DNA from 2 places in the Corynebacterium hansenii genome. Region 2 is predicted to be linked to the other one. Evidence: riboswitches for the same ligand, from Rfam matches in the RefSeq annotation. Region 2 holds a riboswitch; the other holds the start of a gene.
What was found. Region 2 has a riboswitch for cyclic di-AMP ahead of CHAN_RS08825 (NlpC/P60 family protein). Riboswitches for the same ligand answer to the same signal wherever they lie in the genome.

Region 1 (9,821 bases), 570 kb from region 2:
GTTCGTGGCGTTCGACGGCGCCTCCTGCCGCATCGCGGACCACGATGCCGGCGGCGTGCCGGTCCGCGTCTTCGTGCCGCGCGATCCCACGGGTGCCGTGGTGGTCGGTGCCCACGGCGGCGCGTGGTGGATGGGCGACGGCACCGCCCGCGACAACACCTTCGGCCCGGAGTGCGCCGCGCTGGCGCAGAGGTCGGGCGCCGTCGTCGTCGACGTCGACGTCCGCCTGGCGCCGGAGCACCGGATGCCCGCGGCGGCCGAGGACCTCGCGGCGGCGGTGCACTGGGCGCGCACCGGGCCGCTGCCGGAGATCGCCGCCGGTGCACCGGTGGTGCTGTGGGGCGAGTCGTCCGGGGGGCATGCGGCGGTGGTTGCGGCGAAGTTGCTTCACGACGCCGGTTCGCCCGTCGATTCGGTGGCCCTGACCGCGCCGGCGCTGGACCTGCGCGGGCGCGCCCCCGAGGAGCTCACGGCGGTGTTCGGCCACGCCGACGCCGCGGATCCGTCCGTTTCCCCGGCGCTCGGCGACGTGTCGTGGCTGCCCCGGGTGCACGTGCAGCTCGGCACCGAGGATGATTCGGTGGCCGGCGGGGACGTGGTCGTCGACAAGCTGCGGGACGCGGGCCGCCCGGCGACGTCGTCGGAGTTCCTGGCCACCCACCTGGTCGCCGTGCCCGCGGTGCAGCGGGAGCGGATCACCGACCTCGCCCGCCACATCCTCGATGCGACGGGCACGGAGCGGGAGCTGCCCGGCGAACCCGCGGGGGAGTACGACAAGGATGCCGTCGACCGGGCGAACCGCGAGGCCTGGGGGAGCTAGAGCTCCAGCAGGTCGTACTTGGTGGCGCGGACCTCGGCGACGCGGCCGATGTTGTCGTTCAGCAGCCGCCAGTCCTCCTCGGGGATGGAGCGCTCGGCGTTGCGCCGGGTGCGCGACGACGGCGTCGCCCAGGCGATCGGGACCGGCGTGATCTGGTCCCAGTGGTCGCGGCCGCGGCGGTGCTTGCCTCCCACGGCCACCGAGGGCACGCGCGCGCCGACGGTGCGCGGGGTGCCGGCGACCTTGGTCACGGTGCGCAGCGCCAGGGCGCGCCGGGGCTCGGCGCCCTCGTCGGAGGCCGTGTCCACCAGGGCCATCAGCGTCATGGTGCGCGGGTCGACCTCGGCGATCATCGCCGGCGCCAGCGGCCACGTGTCGTAGAGGTCCTGCGGGGTGCCGGTGGTGCCCGGCAGGGTCAGCGCCACCCAGGCGCACATCGTGCCGAAGGTGATGCTGAGGATGCCCAGGAACAGGGCCACCCCGGAGGTGCCCAGCAACCACAGCGCGAGGCCGCCGCCGACCCACAGCAGCACGGCCATGATCGCCGCCGACAGCCGCAGGCGTTTGCCGTCGCGGAAGTACTCGTTGTTGGCGTCGTTGTGGGCCTCGTCGACGGTGAAGTCGAAGTTCATCGGGCGTCCTCTCCGGGTGGTCTCGTGCCCTGGCGGGTCATCTACAGCGTATCCCCGGGCAGGGAGGGGCCGAGCAGCTCGTCGGCGTCGGCGATGCGGTAGGCGTAGCCCTGCTCGGCGAGGAAGCGCTGGCGGTGGGCGGCGTACTCGGTGTCGAGGGTGTCGCGGGCGACGACGGAGTAGAAGATCGCCCCGCCGCCGTCGCTCTTGGGGCGCAGCAGGCGGCCCAGTCGCTGGGCCTCCTCCTGGCGCGACCCGAAGGTGCCGGACACCTGCACCGCGACGGCGGCTTCCGGCAGGTCGATGGAGAAGTTGGCCACCTTCGAGACGACGAGCGTGGTCAATTCGCCGGACCGGAAGGCGTCGAAAAGCTCCTCCCTGCGCTTGTTGGGCGTCTTGCCGTCGATGACGGGCGCGTCCAGCGCGCGGCCCAGCTCCTCGAGCTGGTCCAGGTAGGCCCCGATGACCAGCGTCGGCTCGCCGGGGTGGCGCTCCAGGAGCTTTTCGACGACCGGGATCTTCGTGGGCGAGGTGGCGGCCAGGCGATAGCGGTCCGCGGCTTCGGCGGTCGCGTAGACCATCCGCTCGGATTCGGTGAGGGTGACGCGGACCTCGATGCACTCGGCCGGGGCGATCCAGCCCTGCGCCTCGATGTCCTTCCACGGGGCGTCGTAGCGCTTCGGGCCGATCAGGCTGAACACGTCGCCCTCCCGGCCGTCCTCGCGCACCAGCGTGGCGGTCAGGCCCAGGCGGCGCCGCGACTGCAGATCCGCGCTCATGCGGAACACCGGCGCGGGCAGCAGATGGACCTCGTCGTAGATGATCAGCCCCCAGTCGCGGGAGTCGAACAGCTCCAGCGCGCGGAACTCGCCCTTCGTCTTGCGGGTGACCACCTGGTAGGTGGCGATGGTCACCGGGCGGATCTCCTTGCGCTCCCCGGAGTACTCGCCGATCTCGTCCTCCGTCAGCGACGTCCGCCGCAGCAGCTCGTCGCGCCACTGGCGGCCGGCGACGGTGTTGGTCACCAGGATCAGCGTCGTGCGCTTGGCGTCGACCATGGCGGCCGCGCCGACGATCGTCTTGCCGGCGCCGCAGGGCAGCACCACCACGCCCGAACCGCCCTCGCGGAAGGAATCGGCGGCGTGGCGCTGGTAGTCGCGCAGCTCCCAGTCCTCGTGCTCGCCGACCCAATCGATGTCGTGGGCCTCGCCGTCGACGTAGCCCGCGGAGTCGCCCGCCGGCCAACCGACCTTGAGCAGCTCCTGCTTGATGCGGCCGCGCTCCGACGGGTGCACGGTCCACGTGTCGGCGTCGATCTCCTCGCCGAGCATCGGGCGGATCTTCTTGTGGCGGGTGATCTCCGCCAGCACCGCCGGATCCTTCGACTCCAGCACCAGCCCGTGGGCCGGGTGCTTGGTCAGCGTCAGGCGCCCGTACCGGTCCATGGTCTCCGCGACGTCGATGAGCAGCGCCTGGGGGACCGGGAAGCGCGAGTACTTCTCCAGCACGTCGACGACCTGCTCGGCGTCGTGGCCGGCGGCGCGGGCGTTCCACAGGGCCAGCGGCGTGATCCGGTACGTGTGGATGTGCTCCGGGGCCCGCTCCAGCTCGGCGAACGGCGCCAGCGCCGCGCGGGCGGCATCGGCGTCGTCGTGGTCGATCTCGAGGAGGACCGTCTTGTCGGATTGGACGATCAGGGGGCCGTCGCCGAAGGACACGGGGCATCACCACTGCTTCCGGTTGGGGAACTGGGTCGCTTTGGGAAACTGGGGCGCGCGGACGGCCGGCCGGGCCGAAACGCGCCAAAACCCCATTATGACCCCGTGGGCGTCAGCCGTCGAGGACGACCTCCGTCACCCTGTGGAGCAGGAAGCGCAGCACCTGCCCGGACGCCGGGTCGACCGCGTCGACCTGCCCGCCCGACACCGTCACCGGCCGCACCTTCCGGCGGCCGGCCCGGCCGTTGCGGTCGACGAAGCCGATGGTGACGTCGAGGCCCGAGCGGGCCGCCCGGTGCAGCAGCGCCTGGGCGGCGGCGCCGGTGGCGGGGTCGTCGTCCATGTCGATGCGGGTGCCGTCCCCGGTGTCGGCCGCGCGATCGCCGGCCTGGATGGATTGCAGGGCCTGGCTGATCCGCCCGTCGTCGGCGCGCGACGGCGGCGCCGGCCGGCGCGGCGCCTCGGGCACCCGGAACCGCTCCGGCCGCAGATCGAGCGCCGCCCCCAACGGGTCCTCCGCGATGGCCGACAGGCCGGCGTCGCGCAGCGCCGCGATCATCGCCGGGGGATGGACCTGCGCGATGGCGACGGTTTCGGCCAGTCGGCGCAGCCCCAGCCGCTCGGCCACCGGATCGGCGAGCACCTGCGCCAGCAGCGCCGGATCCTCGCACCGCAGGTACGCCGCCGCCGGGCCTCCGCGCAACCGGCCGTGCCGGCGGGCTACGTCGTCGACGAGGAACGTCACCGATTGCGGCACCTCGCCCAGCGCACGGTCGGACAGGAACCCGTGCAGATCCGCGGCCGACGTCCCCGCGTCGAGGGCTCGCCGCACCGATTCCTCCGAGATGCGGTGGACGCTGGCCACCCCGGGCGACTCGAGGTCGGTGAAGGATTCCAGCTTCTCCAGGAACGAGCCCTCCGCCGGGCCCGGCACCAGGAGAGTCAGGTCGGCCTGGACGATGAACTGGGTCGCGGGGGCCGGCAGCAGCGACGCCAGCGCGCCGGCCAGGTCGCCGTCGTGAAGCTCGCCCGCCTCGCCGGCCGCGGCCCGGCCCGCCCCCGAGGCGCCCGCGCCGAGCACGCCTCCGGCACCGCCGCCCGCCGGCACGGCCAGGCCCAGCAGGGCGAACTCGGAGAGGATTTCGGCGAGGACGTCGTCCGGGCAGTGCGACGACGCGATCGGGGCGCGCGCGGCGAAGCGGGCGCGGACGTCGGCGACGCCGAAGCCGGGATCGGTGCCCTCGCACAGGATCCGGAGAATGCGGGTGCGCAGCTCCGGGGCGCCCGCGCGCCGGGCGTCGGGCGACAGCAGCGCCAGGGGTTTGCCGTTGGGGCCATCCGCACCGACCAGCCAGGGGGCCTCCTCCGACGCGAGCCACCCGGTGATCAGGCGGGCCCAGCGCTGCCCGGCGGGCTCCTCGAGGAAGGAATCCGCCGTCGCGGTGGGGGCGAGGTAATCGCCGCCGGAATCGTCCTCCGGCAGCGGCCGCGGGGTGCCCACGTGGACGAGCCCGGCCGCCGCCGCCATGGCCACGATGCGGGCGAGCTCCAGGTCGCCGACCCCGAGCGCCTCCACGAGCCGGCGGTGCTCCCGCACGCCGATCGTGCCGTCCTTCAGCGTCGGCGCCGCGCGCTCGCCGAGCAGCTCCAGCAGGGCGCGGACGGTGCGCATCGATTCCAGCGCGGCGGCCGCGGCGGCTCCGTCGGGGTCGCGCAGCTCCACCGCGTCGGCGGGGCCGGGGCGCAGGTTGGGCGGGCCATCCGGGGGCACGGACCCCCGCAGCAGGGCGCGGACGCGGCCCGGCAGGCGCACCGTCGAATCGTCGATGCGCTCCAGCAGCCCGGCGGCGATCAGGCGCGGCACGGGCAGCGACGGGTCGGCGTCCTCGGCGGCGTCGCGCGTGGTGCCCAGGCCCCCGGCGTCGGCCAGCGTGCCCAGCAACTTGCGCTGCCGGTCGTCCGTGGCGGCCAGGGCCGCGCGCAATTCGCCGGTGGTCGGCTCGCCGGGGCGGGGGATCAGGCGCCACCCGGCGGGCAGCGCCGCGACGACTTCGTCGGCGACGAGCAGCCGATCCTCCCATTCGCCGGACGACTTGCGCGTCGAGCGGCCCGAGAACGCGCCCGCCCCGCCCGGCCCGTCCCCGTGGATCAGCGCGGAACGCCGCAGCTCATCGAGGGCCTCGCGGGCATGCGCGATGGTCGGCCGCTCCTTGGCGGGCACTCCCGCCGCGGCGAGGTCGTCGCGCAGCTTCCCGATCACGTCCGCCGCCGCGACCGGTTCGGCGTCCCCGCCCAGGTCGACGGCTGCCTCGAGCAGCCCGAGCCCGAGCGCGTCGACGTCGGCCAGCGCCCGCTGCACCGAGGAACGCAGCTGGAGCCGGCCCGCGAGGGCATCGGAGGAACGGGGCGGCGGCGACAGCGCATCGGGGCGCCGGCGCAGGACCTCGGCCAGGAACCCGTCGGAACGGGCCGCCAGCCAACGTCGGAACGGGGGGAAGGGGGTGGCGTGGGTCATGTCGCTTCCCACATTAGCCCCGGGAAACGTGACTGGCGTCGGCGTTTCTGAGATGATGATGAGCATGGCTAACGTTGAGAAGAAGAACAAGTACGTTGATCCGGGCTGGCCGCAGGACCTCGCTCCGGGCGAGCACGCCGTCACCGAGCTCGTGGGCCGTTTCGCCGGCGCCGACTCCCCCTTCGGCGAGACCACTTTCCCGGTCCCGGTCGAGTCCCTCAACTACGTTCACCCGACCACCGTCATCAACAAGTAGCGACGGCGGCCGCGCGCGGCGCGGCCAGAGCCCGATGGCCCCGGCGATGCGGTGGCCATCGGGCATCCGTCATGCCCCGAACGTCCGGCCATCCGCCTCCGGCATGAGATGACCGGGACATGAGAAAACACGGGCATGGGAAAACCCGCCTCCGGCGTCGCCGGGAGGCGGGTTTTCGTTTCGCTCTCGTGGGCCCCGTCGGGGCGGCCCGGAGCGGATGTCTTAGGCGAGGGCCGCGGCACCCGGGACGTTGCCCAGGAACTGCTTCAGGACCTCGTTGTACTGCGAGGTGATCTCGGTCGGCAGCGCGACGCCCTGGCCGGACGCGGCGGTGCGGGCCTTGCCCAGGATGGAGTTCAGGTCCTCGATGGAGCGGGCGCCCTGCATCTCGGACAGGATGCCCTGGATGGAGGCGGCGTCGAGCGACGGGGCCGCGGCGGCCGGGGACTCGGACTGCGCGGCCTGGTTGCCGGCGTAGTTGGCGCCGCCGCCGGCGCTCGGGTGCGCGCGCTCGGTCGGGCCGGAGGTCAGGCCCAGCTGGGCGGAGCAGGACGGCCAGGCGCCCCAGCCCTGCTGCGCCAGGACCTTCTCGGCGACGTAGATCTGCTCGGTGCGGGAAGCCTTGTCGGCGGTGGGGGCGAACTCCTGGCCGCCGTAGCCGGACCAGGTGCCGGCCGAGAACTGCAGGCCGCCGTAGTAGCCGTTGCCGGTGTTGATCTGCCAGTTGCCGCCGGACTCGCACTGCGCCAGGCGATCCCAGTCGGAATCCGGGGCGGCGGTGGCGGTCGGGGCGGCCATGGCGGCGCCGGCGCCGAGGATGGCACCGGTCAGGGCGACCTTGGCGGAAGTGGAGACGAAGCTGCGGTTCTTGCTGGCGTGACGGGCCATGTCTGTTGTTTCCCTCTCGTTGATTTCGGTGATTCGCCGTCGGGGTTAGCTGTCGGGTTCGGGCGGTGGGGATGCCCGGCGGACGTGGTTCGTCCGGCTTCACCCCAGGGAATCGGGGCATCGCGGTGGATGCCCGTCCCATCCGGTTCGCACCGGTGGTTTCCCCGACCCCGTCTCGATCAGGATTGCGTCCATGAAGTTTTCGCCTGCCACGGGTCTCCGTGCTGCCGTCCCGGACGGGGTTGGGCGAGGGCCGGCGGAGGTGCCGTGGTGCGTCGTCTGCGTACGCTAGCGGTTGGTAACGGAATAGTCACGTTATCCGGCCGAATCATTTGGGGCGGCGTTTTCGTCGAAAAGCACCTGCTTTGCGACGTCGCCGCTGGTCACCCTGCATTGCGTGGCGCATGTTACGGATGTGATTGAACTGAAATGTGACCAAGGTCACGTTATCGGGCCGTGATCTTCGGGCGGTTTTGGGCCGTCCGCTATAATCGGGTGTTTCACCCGGCGAGGGACAACCCGTGATCATTCGGCAACATGCGGGATCATGGGGCGCGGATCCCGTCTCCGGGACGGCGACGAGAGAAAGGTGGCCCCGGTGCCCATCGGCAAGGTCAAGTGGTACGACAAGGATCGCGGCTTCGGCTTCGTGTCCAACCCCGGCGGGGAGGACGTCTACGTCGGCCATGCCGTGCTGCCCGAGGGCGTCGAGGAACTGGTGAAGGGCCAGCGGATCGAGTACGACTACGCCGATGGCCGCCCCGGGCCCCAGGCGCTGCACATCAACGTCATCGAGGAGGCGCCGCGCGCCGGCCGCGGAGGCGGCGGGGGACGCCGGCAGGCCAAGCGGCACTCGCCGGAGGATCTCAACGGAATGATCTCCGACATGATCTCGATGCTGGAGTCGACGGTGCAGCGCGACCTGCGATCGGGCCGCTACCCGGACCGCAAGAGCGGCCACCAGGTGGCCGAGGTGCTGCGCGCCGTGGCCCGCGAACTCGACCGCTGAGAATTAGAGCGCCCCTCCGCGCGATCAGTTCCGGCCGGCGTCGTTGGCCACGGACCAGGTGATTCCGTAGGGCACTTCCTCGCCCGCGGCGTCGCGCCCGATGATCGTCGCCGAGACCTCGACGACGCCCAGCGGCGTGCGCTCGCCGTTGACCGACGCGGAGCCCGCGACGGTCTCCTTCTTCGCCTTGCCCGGCTCCTTGCGGTCCGCGGAGTTGACGGTCTCGTCGACGTAGAAGCGCTGCAGCACCCACGTCACCGAGGACACCTCGTCGGGGACCTCGATCTCCGCGGTGTCCTCCGCGCCGAGGGACACGCGCGCCGTGGCGCCCTCGTCCGTGGTGCAGGCGCCCTCGCCCTTCTCGAACATGTTGCACACGCGGTAGGGGGAGACCTCGATCTCCCGGTCGCCCGCGCGCACCGTCATGGTCAGGGCCCGGGGATCCTCGACGGTGCCGTCGTTGGCGCGGTCGAGGACGAGGACCACTCCCGTGATGATCAGCGCGACGGCGACGATCACGCCGATGATCCGCCACGTCTTCTTGTTCGCCTTGGCCGCCACGGGCTCGCTCCTCTGCTCGTCGTCCCCGGCGCCGCGCGGTGCCGGACGGCGGCAATTCTAACGGCGGTCAGCCGACCGGGAGGAACCGGACCTCGAACAGGGTCGGCCAGTACTTGCCGGTGACCAGGAAGCGGTCGGCCCCCGGGATGCGGGCGATGCCGTTGAGTACGTCGGCCCCCGCCCGGGCCTCCGGCGGCAGCGACCGGGCGAGTGCCGCGGCGTCGGCGACGCCGGTGACCTCGCCGGTGGCCGGATCGATGCGGACGATGTCGTCTGTCAGCCAGCGGTTGGCCCACACCTCCGGGCCGCCGGGCCCGTCGACGCATTCGAGTTCGTTGAGGTTGCCGACCGGGGCCCCGCCGGCGGTGACGTCCACGCGGCCGGTTTCGGCGAAGGTCGCGGGATCGCGGAAGGTCAGCGAATGCGAGCCGTCGGACATCACCAGCCGGTCGCCCTGGCCGCACAGCCCCCAGCCCTCGCCGGGGTACGCCGCCCGCCGCGTCTCCTCCAGGGTCGCCGCGTCGCGGGCGATGGCGACGCCCTCCCGCCACGTCAACTGCCAGACGGTGTCGCCGGCGCGCGCGATGCCCTCGCCGAAAAGCTCCGGCGGCAGCTCGCGGCGGTCCTCCGCGGGCGATCCCGCGCGCCAATCCCGCACCCGCCAGATCGCGGATTGGCCGTACTGCCCCGTGCCGACCAGCAGCGCCCCGTCGCCGTCGATCTCCAGGCCCTGGGTGAACGCGCCGGCGTCGAAGGGGTGCTCCGCCACGACCTCGACGCGCAGGCGCGGGACGCCGGCCGGCACCGGATCGACGGCGGTCCGCTCCACGGGGGCGGCGGACGTCGCGGGCGCCGGGCCGTCGCCAAGCGGATCCCCCGAGCAACCCGCGAGAAGGACGACGGCCGGCAGGAGGCCGGCCAGGGCGGCCCGCGCGCTGAGCTTCATGCCCCCACTCTAGAATGACCCGTGTGACAGACAACCGACGACGCCGTTCCCGCAATCGCCGCCGCTCCCGCGGCCCCCTGTTGGGCAACCGGGCCGTCGACATCGCCCGCGCCGCCGTCGACGACATGGACGAGGGCCCCGCGGGGGACCACGTCGGGGTCAACGTCACCCACCCCGGCACGGCGGTGCACAGCTTCGCGGCGGACCTGCCCGGCTATCGCGGCTGGGAATGGCACGTGGTGCTGGCGTGCGCACCGGGCACCGACCACATCACCATCAGCGAGGTGGCGCTCGTCCCCGGCGACAGCGCCCTGCGCGCCCCGGAGTGGGTCCCGTACGAGGAACGCCTGCGCCCCGGCGACCTGGGCCCCCGGGACCTGCTGCCGCCGGCGGCCGACGACCCGCGCCTGACGACGGCCGACGCGGAGGACCGGGAGCTCACCGCGGAGGGGCTCCGGCTCGCCGCGGAACGCTGG
Region 2 (9,821 bases):
GCGCGTCGACCGAGCCGATGACCGCCGTGATCGGGTCAACGACGTCACCGCGCATGCGCTGGCGGGCGAAGTCGGAGATGTCGCCTCGGTGCTGGTCCATTGCGCCGCGCGACGCCTCGGCGATCCGGGTCGCGGTCTCGACGTCGCCCTGCAGCTTCCGGACCACTTCCTCCTGCTTGACGACGTCGCCGTCGAGGCGCAGAACGTCCTGGGAGTTCTTTTCGGCGTCGCGCGCCAGCGTCTCCAGATCGGCGATGATGCCGTCGGCCGTCAATTCCTGCGCGGCGGCGGTCGGAACGAGGGATGCCGAAGCCGCGAAGGTCGCGGCCACTGCGGTGGATGCCACCAGGCTGCGGAAGTTGGTCCTGCGGTGCTGCACTGTGCGGGAAAGCCTTTCGAAAACGGGATGCCTGCGGTCCGCGGCGCGGTTCGGGTACGCGGGGCACGGAAACGCGGGGTACGGATCCGCCGGCATCGTAATCATGCCCTGGTCGGGCGGGCGATCTGCGGTGAACTTTAACAACCGTTTACATCACGGTCGAATAACTCGGGCGTGATTGGCGCGACATTTCTGCACGCCGCGCGAAAAACCGAGGTGGCCCGTGACTGGAGTGAATGGCGGGGACCCCCGGAAACGCCATCGGGCGGGGCCCGGGAAGAATCCCGCGGCCCCGCCCTCGATGGCAGGAGTCGAGCGTCGCTTTAGTAGCGGACGACGGAGTGGACCGGCATGTAGTCGATGCTGGCCTCGTGAACGGTCTGGCCCTCCTGCGGCGCGTGGATGACGTTGTTGCCGCCGGAGAAGATGCCCACGTGGGTGGCGCCCGGGTAGAAGACGATGATGTCGCCGAGCTGCTTGCCGCCCATGCCGACCGACTGGCCGCCCTGGGCCTGGGCCTGGGAGGTGCGCGGGATGGACTTGCCGACCTGCTGGTAGGACCAGGAGGTCAGGCCCGAGCAGTCGAAGCCGCCCGGCTGGGTGCCGCCCCACACGTACGGGGTGCCGATCTGCGAGCGCGCGGCGTCGACGATCTTCTGGCCGGTGGAGACGGACGGAACCGCCGCCGGGGAGATGCCGCCGGAACGGTCGCCCAGGAAGTTGCCGCCCGGGATGGCGCCGGCAATGTTCTCCACGCCCGGAACGTCGAAGGAACCGACGCCCGGAACGGCGACCGGCGCGGCCGAGGCGGTCGGCGCGGTCAGGGCGGTGATGCCGGCGACGGTCGCGCCGAAGGCGGCGGCGTTGCGGGCGAGGTTGGAACGGCGCTGGTGCTTACCCATGTTGAAAAACTCCGTATTCTCTTCCAGTTTCGTGCCGACCGGGTTAGCTGTCGGGTTCGGGAGCAAAGGAAGTTCTCCCTACCCTCCGGCTTCCGCCGGTGGGATTCACCCCGGAAAGGAGTGGGTCCCCGGTTCGGTGCCCTCGCGGGCGCCGATTAGGCTTGGTTTCCTGCCATGAGCGGCACCTCTCGGAGGGGCCCCGCTTCAATGTCTCGGCAAGATTACGAAACGGGAACGGAACTTGTCCAGCGAACGCGCCAAGTCCGATTCGAAATCGGCCCGTTATCGCCCCGCACCCCGTTCCGTTACTGCCTTGTTATGAAACGGGGGCACCTTCGACGCCAAGACTGTCACGCACCGATAACGTCCCGAGACCTGCGACTTTTACACATTTGCCCATGTTGCGCCACAGATTGCCCTGGTCGCCGAAACACTTCTGAAGGTACAGCTATGTGAATCGCGTCACATTTTGGCATTCACCCGATGGCGGCGGCACATCTTTCACATCCGTCACATGACCTCCGGCTGTTCGGCCGATCGGGCCTCCGACTGGTTGGGAGTTCGAGTCTCCGGCAGTTCGGGTGATGCGCCCAGCCGACCATTCGGACCATCCGGACGCCCGCCTACAATCAACCGGGTGACCGACCCCGACCCCCTCCAGCTTTCCTTCGCCGACGCAGCCGGCGGCGCGGGCGACGGTCGGGCGACGGAGGAGCTGGGCCTGGGCGAGACCACGTTCGTGGTCGTCGACCTGGAGACCACCGGCATGCGCGCCGGTGAAGACCACATCATCGAGATCGGCGCGGTGCGCGTGCGCGGGGGCATCGAAGAGGGCCGCTTCAGCGAATTGGTCGATCCCGGCATGCCCCTGCCCTCCGTCATCTCCGACCTCACGGGCATCACGGACGCCGACCTCGAGGGCGCTCCGCAATTGGGCACGGTCCTCCCCCGGTTCCTCGAGTTCGCCCGGGGCGCGGTCTGGGTCGCCCACAACGCACCATTCGACATGGGTTTCCTCCGCGCGTCCTGCGGGCAGCTGGGTCTGCGGTGGCCGGCGCCGACGGTCGTGGACACCCTGCAACTGGCGCGCCGGTTGCTCGACCGGAGAAGAACCGGCAGCTTCCGGCTCGGCGACCTCGCCGCATACGTCGGAGCGGACGTCACCCCGAACCACCGCGCGCTCGACGATGCGGCCGCGACCGTCGATGTCCTCCACCACCTGATCGAAAGGCTGGCGGGGCATTCCGTGGAAACCGTGGGCGAGCTCGAGCACTTCACTCCCGACGTCGACCCCGTGCTCCGCGAGAAGAAGGCGCTGATCGCCGATGCTCCCCATTCGCCGGGCGTCTACGTTTTCCGCGGCGCCGCCGGCGAGCCCCTATATATAGGCACCGCGGTGGATCTGCGCCGCCGCCTGCTGCAGTACTTCACCGGCGCCGATCCCCGTCGCAGGATGAAGGAGATGGTGATGCTCGCCGAATCCGTCGACGTCGCCGAATGCGCGCATGGCATGGAAGCCGAGGTCCGCGAGGCCCGCATGCTCGCGGCCGCGCGGCCCCCGTACAACAGGCAGCGCAAGGAACCCGGCCGGGGCTGGTACCTCACCGCCCCGACGAAGAAGGCGGGGCCGCGCGTCTCCCGCACCGCCGTCGGCGATGACGCCATCGGCCCCTTCCGCACCCGCAACGCCGCCCAGGCGACCAAGGACGCCCTGTCGTTGGACTCCGAGTCGTTCCCCGCCATCGCCGAGGAGATGCGGGAGGGCGGCGCGGCGCTCATCGAGCGACTCATCGACGACGTCACGGCGGCCGCCGAAGCCGGCCGCTACCGGAGAGCCGCTTTTCTCCGCGACATCACGGCGGATCTGATCATCGCCCTCGACTCGCGGCAGAAGCTCGGCGCGCTCGCGGCGGTCCCCCAATTGCAGGCGGCGTTCCCCGACGGGCGCGGCGGGTGGAACCTCGCCGTCGTCCGCCACGGCCGTCTCGCCGCCGCCGGTCGATCGCCGCGCGGCGCGAATGCCGCGCACGTCGCTTCCCTGCTCTGCGAGTCCGCGGAAACCGTCATCCCGGGCGACGGCCCCTACCTCGGCGCCAACCACCATGAACTGAGGGTCGTGCACAATTGGCTGCTCCGCGACGAGGTGCGGATCGGCCCGACCGACGCGCCCTGGACGTCCCCCGCGCAGGGCGCGGGCCGGTGGCGCGAATGGGCGCTGGCCGCCCTCGCCGCACGGAAGAGCTGAGGGCGCAGCCGAATCAGCGGCCGATCGCCGCCTCGACGATGTCGGCGCACCGGCCCGAGTCGAGCGTTTCGCGCACGACGTCGAGGGCACGGGACATCGCGGACTTCAGGTCCCCGCCCTCCAACCCGCGCGCGGCGACGAGCGCGGCCGCGGAATTGAGCAGCACGGCATCCCGGATGGGCCCGCGCAACTCGCCGTTCCACACCCTCCGCGCGACATCCGCGTTGTATGCGGGCTCCCCGCCCCGCAGCGAATCGGCCGGGGCGTACTCCATGCCGTAATCGCGCGGGTCGATGACGTCTTCCGCCACCTCGCCGTCCTCCACGACGAAGACGCGGGTCGTGCCGGTGACCGTGATCTCGTCCAACCCGTCCGATCCGCGGACAACGAGCACCCGCTGGCCGCGCCGCGCGAAAGCGCCGGCCATCGTCTCCATCTGATCCTCGAAGGCGCAGCCGATGAGGCTGCTGGCGGGCTGGGCGGGGTTCGTCAGCGGACCGAGCAGATTGAACAGCGTCGGCACGCCCAGCTGCGACCGGACCGGCCCGGCGTAGCGCATGGCCGGGTGATGGGTCGCCGCGAAGAGGAAACGAAGGTTGAAATCGGGGTGCTCCGGGGAAGCCACGCGGCCGTCCGCGATGTCGATGCCGAGCGCCTCGAGCATGTCGGCGCCGCCCGACTTCGACGACGCGGCGCGGTTGCCGTGCTTGAGCACCGGAACGCCGGCCGCCGCGACGACGACGGAAGACATGGTCGAGATGTTGACAGTGTGCGCGCCGTCGCCGCCGGTGCCGACGATGTCGACCGCGCCCGAGGCATCCGGAACCCCGGCATCGGAGGCATGGGCGAGCATCCCGGTCGCCGCGGCATCGAGCTCGGCGGCGGTGATCCCCTTGGCGAAGATGCCGAACGCGAAGGCGGCGATGGTCGCGTCGACGGCCTGGCCCGTCATGATCTGGTCCATGGCGAACCGGATCCCGTCCGCGGGCACTTCCTCGCGCGCCCCGATGAGCCCCAGGACCCGGCGCCATTCTTCCTGGCTCGTGTGTGCGGTCTGCTGGGTCATCAGTCGCTCCTTACTGTTCGCCGATCGTCGCGGCGCCGGCCATCCGGCAGTCAATGTGCCTTGCCCGGTGAATATTACGGCGGAACCGGCGCGGACGCGCCGCCGGGTGCTCACCGCCGCCGACGATTCTCCACTTCCGCCCCGCCGACCACCCGCGGACGGTGGCCGCCGGCGATTGTCCCCCGCCCGACCGAATGCCCTCCGCCCAGCCGAAAACTCTCCCCACCCCTCCGGGCCCCGGCATCGAACACGGGGCGGTCATCCGCTATTATTGGCCTCATTCGCGGCATTGCTCAGCTACGCCTGAGCATCCGCACAGGCACGCGGTCCCCTCGGGGGATGCGGACCACGGAGCCGGAAAGGTCCCGCGAGGGGGAGGCGCGGCGGGCGTCGCAAAGCAACCGGATAAGTTCCCCGCGTCGGGAAAAATTAGTGGAACTCTCAGGAACTGCGATCAGCGACCTGGGACTTTGCAAAAAACTTTCCCAAAACGGGGGTTGCAACGTGACTCTTCCTTAAGAACAGGTCATACTGTCTAACGTGACGAGCGCAGTTGAAAACACAGGTATGACAGCACCACGTCGTGCCGCGACACTGAACCGACCGAACATGGTCAGTGTCGGCACGATCGTGTTCCTGTCTCAGGAATTGATGTTCTTCGCCGGCCTGTTCGCGATGTACTTCGTATCGCGCGCGAATGGCCAGGGAGAATCGTGGGAGTGGGGTACCGGCCACCTCAACGTCCCGTACGCACTGGTGATCACCGTGATCCTGGTGTCGTCTTCGTTCACCGCCCAGTGGGGCGTGTTCGCGGCCGAGCGGGGCGACGTGTTCGCCCTGCGCAGGTGGTATGCCCTTTCTACGCTGCTGGGAGCGATCTTCCTGATCGGCCAGGGCTACGAGTACTTCACCCTGGTCGGTCACGGGCTGACCATCCAGAACTCGATCTACGGTTCGGTCTTCTTCATCACCACCGGCTTCCACGCCGCGCACGTCCTCGCGGGCGCGCTGGCGTTCGTCGTGGTGCTGATCCGAACCTTCAAGTCGAAGTTCACCCCGGCGCAGGCGACGGCCGCCATCGTGGTCTCGTACTACTGGCACTTCGTCGACGTCGTGTGGATCGGCCTGTTCATCACCATCTACTTCATCCAGTAGGCCGTAACGGTCGCCACCCCCGGTGCGGCCTACTACAGCCATCCACTTTCCACGCACAACAAAGGGAAAACGATGGAAAACCATAACCCCGCAGCAGAGGACCGCACGTCCTCCGCGGCGGCCGGCCGCAAGGCCAAGGTCCGCCGCAAGATGCGCCGCACCGCCTCCGGTGTCATGGCGCTGGCCCTCGCCCTCACCGGCGCGGGTTTCCTGGCCAACGCCCTGACCCCGGACGCTCAGGTCGCCACCGCCCAGCAGGACGAAGCGGCGATGATCCAGCAGGGCAAGGAGATCTACGACGTCGCGTGCATCACCTGCCACGGCGCCAACCTCCAGGGCGTCAAGGACCGCGGCAAGTCCCTGATCGGCGTCGGCGAGGGCGCGGTGTACTTCCAGGTGCACTCCGGCCGCATGCCGATGCTCCGCAACGAGGCCCAGGCCGCCCGCAAGACCCCGCGCTACTCCGAGGAGCAGACCCTCGCCCTCGCCGCCTACGTTCAGTCCCACGGCGGCGGCGCCGGCATCGTCCGCGACGAGGACGGCTCCATCGCCATGGAGTCGCTCCGCGGCAAGAACGCCGGCCCGAACGGCGAGATCGATCCCCTCGACGTCGCCCGCGGTTCCGAGCTCTTCCGCCTGAACTGCGCCTCCTGCCACAACTTCACCGGTCGTGGCGGCGCGCTGTCCGGCGGCAAGTACGCCCCGGTCCTGGACCCTGCCAACGAGCAGGAGCTGTACCAGGCCATGCTCACCGGCCCCCAGAACATGCCCAAGTTCTCCGATCGCCAGCTCACCGCTGACGAGAAGAAGGACCTGATCGCCTACATCAAGAACTCGGCGGAGACCCCCGGCCCGTCCGGTTACCCGCTCGGCGGCCTCGGCCCCGTGACCGAGGGCCTGTTCATGTGGATTGCCGGCATCGTCGCCCTCGTGGCGGCCGCACTCTGGATTGGATCCCGACAGTGACCGACAACGTGAAGAAGAACTACAGCTCCGAAGAGCTGTCGAAGATGAGCAACGACGAGCTGGCCCGCCTGGGCACCGAGCTCGACGACGTGACCATCGCGTACCGCAAGGAGCGCTTCCCCATCGACGGCGACCCCGCCGAGAAGCGCGCCGCAGCCGGCGTGATCTTCTGGCTGGCCCTCGCGGTCGTGCTGGGACTGGCGTTCATCGCCGTGTACCTGTTCTGGCCGTGGGAGTACCGCGGCCACGGTCAGGAGGGTCTGTGGATCTACACCCTCTACACCCCGATGCTCGGCATCACCATCGGCGGATCCATCATCGCCCTGGGCGTCGGCGCCGTTAAGTACACCAAGCGCTTCGTGCCCGAGGAGATCTCGGTCCAGCGCCGCCACGACGGCCCCTCGTCCGAGACGGACCAGAAGACCATCGTCGCGCTGCTGAACGACTCCTGGGAGACGTCGACCCTCGGTCGCCGCTCCGCCATCAAGGGTCTGCTCGGCGCCGGCGCCGTCCTGGCCGGCATCGGCATGATCCTGCCGCTCGGCGGCATGATCAAGAACCCGTGGAAGCCGACCCACGACATGGACATCACCGGCGACGGCACCCTGTGGACCACCGGCTGGACCCTGGTCGAGCGCGGCAAGAAGGTTTACCTCGGCCGCGACACCGGCGCCATCGCCGAGGAGGGCCCGCACGGCTTCTCCTTCACCGGCGTGTCCCGCCTGGTTCGCCTGCGCCCGGAGGACCTGTCCGCCGGCGCCATGGAGACCGTCTTCCCCCTGCTGGAGGAGGACGTCAACGACGGTGAGAAGTACTCCCCGGATGCCGAGGTCTACGAGGCCCACATGCACTCGATCCACGGCTCGCGCAACGCCGTGATGCTGATCCGCCTGCGTTCGCAGGATGCCGCCCGCGCCACCCTGCGCGCCGGCCAGGAGGACTTCCACTACGGCGATTACTTCGCCTACTCCAAGATCTGCACGCACATCGGTTGCCCGACCTCGCTGTACGAGGCCCAGACCAACCGCATCCTGTGCCCCTGCCACCAGTCGCAGTTCGACGCCCTGCAGTACGGCAAGCCGGTCTTCGGCCCGGCCGCCCGTGCGCTGCCCGAGCTGCCCATCGATGTCGACGAGGACGGATTCCTCTACGCCAAGGGCAACTTCATTGAGCCCGTCGGCCCGGCCTTCTGGGAGCGTCAGTCATGAGCAAATCCAATAACCGCGTCGCCATGATGGCGCGCAACATGGACGACCGTTACACCATGTCGTCCGGCATCCGCCGCCAGATCAACAAGGTCTTCCCCACGCACTGGTCCTTCATGCTGGGCGAGATCGCGCTGTACAGCTTCATCGTGCTGTTGCTCTCCGGCGTCTACCTGACCCTCTTCTTCGATCCGTCGATGTCGAAGGTCATCTACGACGGCGCCTACGCGCCGCTCAACGGCGTCGAGATGTCCCGCGCCTACGAGACCGCCCTGCAGATCTCCTTCGAGGTCCGCGGCGGCCTGTTCATCCGCCAGGTCCACCACTGGGCCGCGCTGCTGTTCGCCATCTCGATCATGGCGCACATGTTCCGCATCTTCTTCACCGGTGCGTTCCGCAAGCCGCGCGAGGCCAACTGGGTCATCGGCTGCGTCCTGCTGCTGCTGTCCATCGCCGAGGGCTTCATGGGCTACTCGCTGCCGGACGACCTGCTCTCGGGCGTCGGCCTGCGAATCATGTCGGCCATCATCATCGGCCTGCCGGTCATCGGCACCTGGATGCACTGGATGATGTTCAACGGCGACTTCCCGGGCGACATCATCATCCCGCGCCTGTACATCGCCCACGTGCTCATCATCCCGGCCCTGCTGCTCGGCCTCATCGCCGCGCACCTGGCGCTGGTCTGGTACCAGAAGCACACCCAGTTCCCCGGCCCCGGCCGCACCGAGAACAACGTGGTCGGCGTCCGCATCATGCCGGTCTTCGCCGTCAAGGCGATGACCTTCGGCCTGATCAACATCGGCTTCATCGCCCTGCTGGCCGGCGCCTTCCAGATCAACGCGATCTGGAACCTGGGCCCGTACAACCCGTCGCAGGTCTCCGCCGGCTCGCAGCCCGACATCTACATGCTGTGGACCGACGGCGCCGCGCGAGTCATGCCCGCGTGGGAGCTGTACCTCTTCGGCTACACCATCCCGGCCGTGTTCTGGGTGGCGCTGCTGCTCGGCCTCCTGGTCGTGCTGCTGTTCGCCTACCCGTTCATCGAGGCCAAGATGACCGGCGACGAGGGCCACCACAACCTGCTCCAGCGTCCGCGCGACGTGCCGGTCCGCTCCGGCATCGGCGCCATGGCCCTGGTGTTCTACACCCTGCTGACCCTCTCGGGCGGCAACGACCTGATCGCCTACCACTTCCAGATCTCGCTGAACGCGATGACCTGGGTCGGCCGCATCGGTCTGATCCTGCTCCCGCCGATCGCGTACTTCGTCACGTACCGCATCTGCATCGGCCTGCAGCGTTCGGACCAGGCCGTCCTGGAGCACGGCATCGAGACCGGCATCATCGACCAGCTGCCCTCGGGCGCCTTCATCGAGGTGCACCAGCCGCTGGGCCCGGTGGACGAGCACGGTCACCCGATCCCGCTCGAGTACCAGGGCGCCTACGTGCCGAAGACGATGAATCAGCTCGGTGCCGCCGGTTCCCCGGGCCGCGGCGGCTGGTTCTTCCCCGACCCGCAGGACATCGCCGACGAGGCGAACCGCATCGAGGCGGAGAACCACCACGAGCAGGCTCAGATGTTCCGCGACCTCGAGGCCCAGCAGGCCGAAGAGCGTCGCCAACTCGAAAAGTAATAATCGGCGCCTCAACTGCGCTCGACGAACCGCCCCGGCGGCGAGATGAAAATCTCGCCGGCGGGGCGGTTCCCCTTTTCCCGGCAGGTGGCGCTCTTGGTCCCCCACAAGGAGGGTTCCCGTAGTCCCCGCCGGCGATGCGCCTTCTCCGGCGGACCCGGTTCACCGTTTTTGGTGAGCCCGCACACGCGTAAGCTGGACACATGAACATCTGACGCCTCCCGTCGCGCACGCCGCCGTCGTCAAGCGATCCGCCCAACCGGACCACCGCG

Region 1: another riboswitch for cyclic di-AMP. It lies ahead of CHAN_RS11435 (transglycosylase family protein); the one in region 2 lies ahead of CHAN_RS08825 (NlpC/P60 family protein).

Annotation. Positions count from the first base shown of each region.
Region 1 covers NZ_CP047211.1:2,577,699-2,587,519, reverse strand. Annotated here, with positions in the region: gene CHAN_RS11460 (alpha/beta hydrolase) at 1-820, shown strand, start outside; gene CHAN_RS11455 (DUF3239 domain-containing protein) at 817-1,452, opposite strand; gene CHAN_RS11450 (DNA repair helicase XPB) at 1,494-3,170, opposite strand; gene CHAN_RS11445 (helicase-associated domain-containing protein) at 3,283-5,685, opposite strand; gene CHAN_RS11440 (hypothetical protein) at 5,750-5,941, shown strand; gene CHAN_RS11435 (transglycosylase family protein) at 6,164-6,829, opposite strand; cyclic di-AMP (ydaO/yuaA leader) riboswitch at 6,849-7,029, opposite strand; gene CHAN_RS11430 (cold-shock protein) at 7,428-7,838, shown strand; gene CHAN_RS11425 (DUF2771 family protein) at 7,863-8,399, opposite strand; gene CHAN_RS11420 (glutaminyl-peptide cyclotransferase) at 8,467-9,345, opposite strand; gene CHAN_RS11415 (DUF3027 domain-containing protein) at 9,360-9,821, shown strand, end outside.
Region 2 covers NZ_CP047211.1:2,006,902-2,016,722, forward strand. Annotated here, with positions in the region: gene CHAN_RS08820 (NlpC/P60 family protein) at 1-379, opposite strand, end outside; gene CHAN_RS08825 (NlpC/P60 family protein) at 703-1,281, opposite strand; cyclic di-AMP (ydaO/yuaA leader) riboswitch at 1,298-1,453, opposite strand; gene CHAN_RS08830 (DEDD exonuclease domain-containing protein) at 1,919-3,526, shown strand; gene trpD (anthranilate phosphoribosyltransferase) at 3,540-4,592, opposite strand; gene ctaE (aa3-type cytochrome oxidase subunit III) at 5,133-5,747, shown strand; gene qcrC (cytochrome bc1 complex diheme cytochrome c subunit) at 5,820-6,713, shown strand; gene qcrA (cytochrome bc1 complex Rieske iron-sulfur subunit) at 6,710-7,921, shown strand; gene qcrB (cytochrome bc1 complex cytochrome b subunit) at 7,918-9,549, shown strand.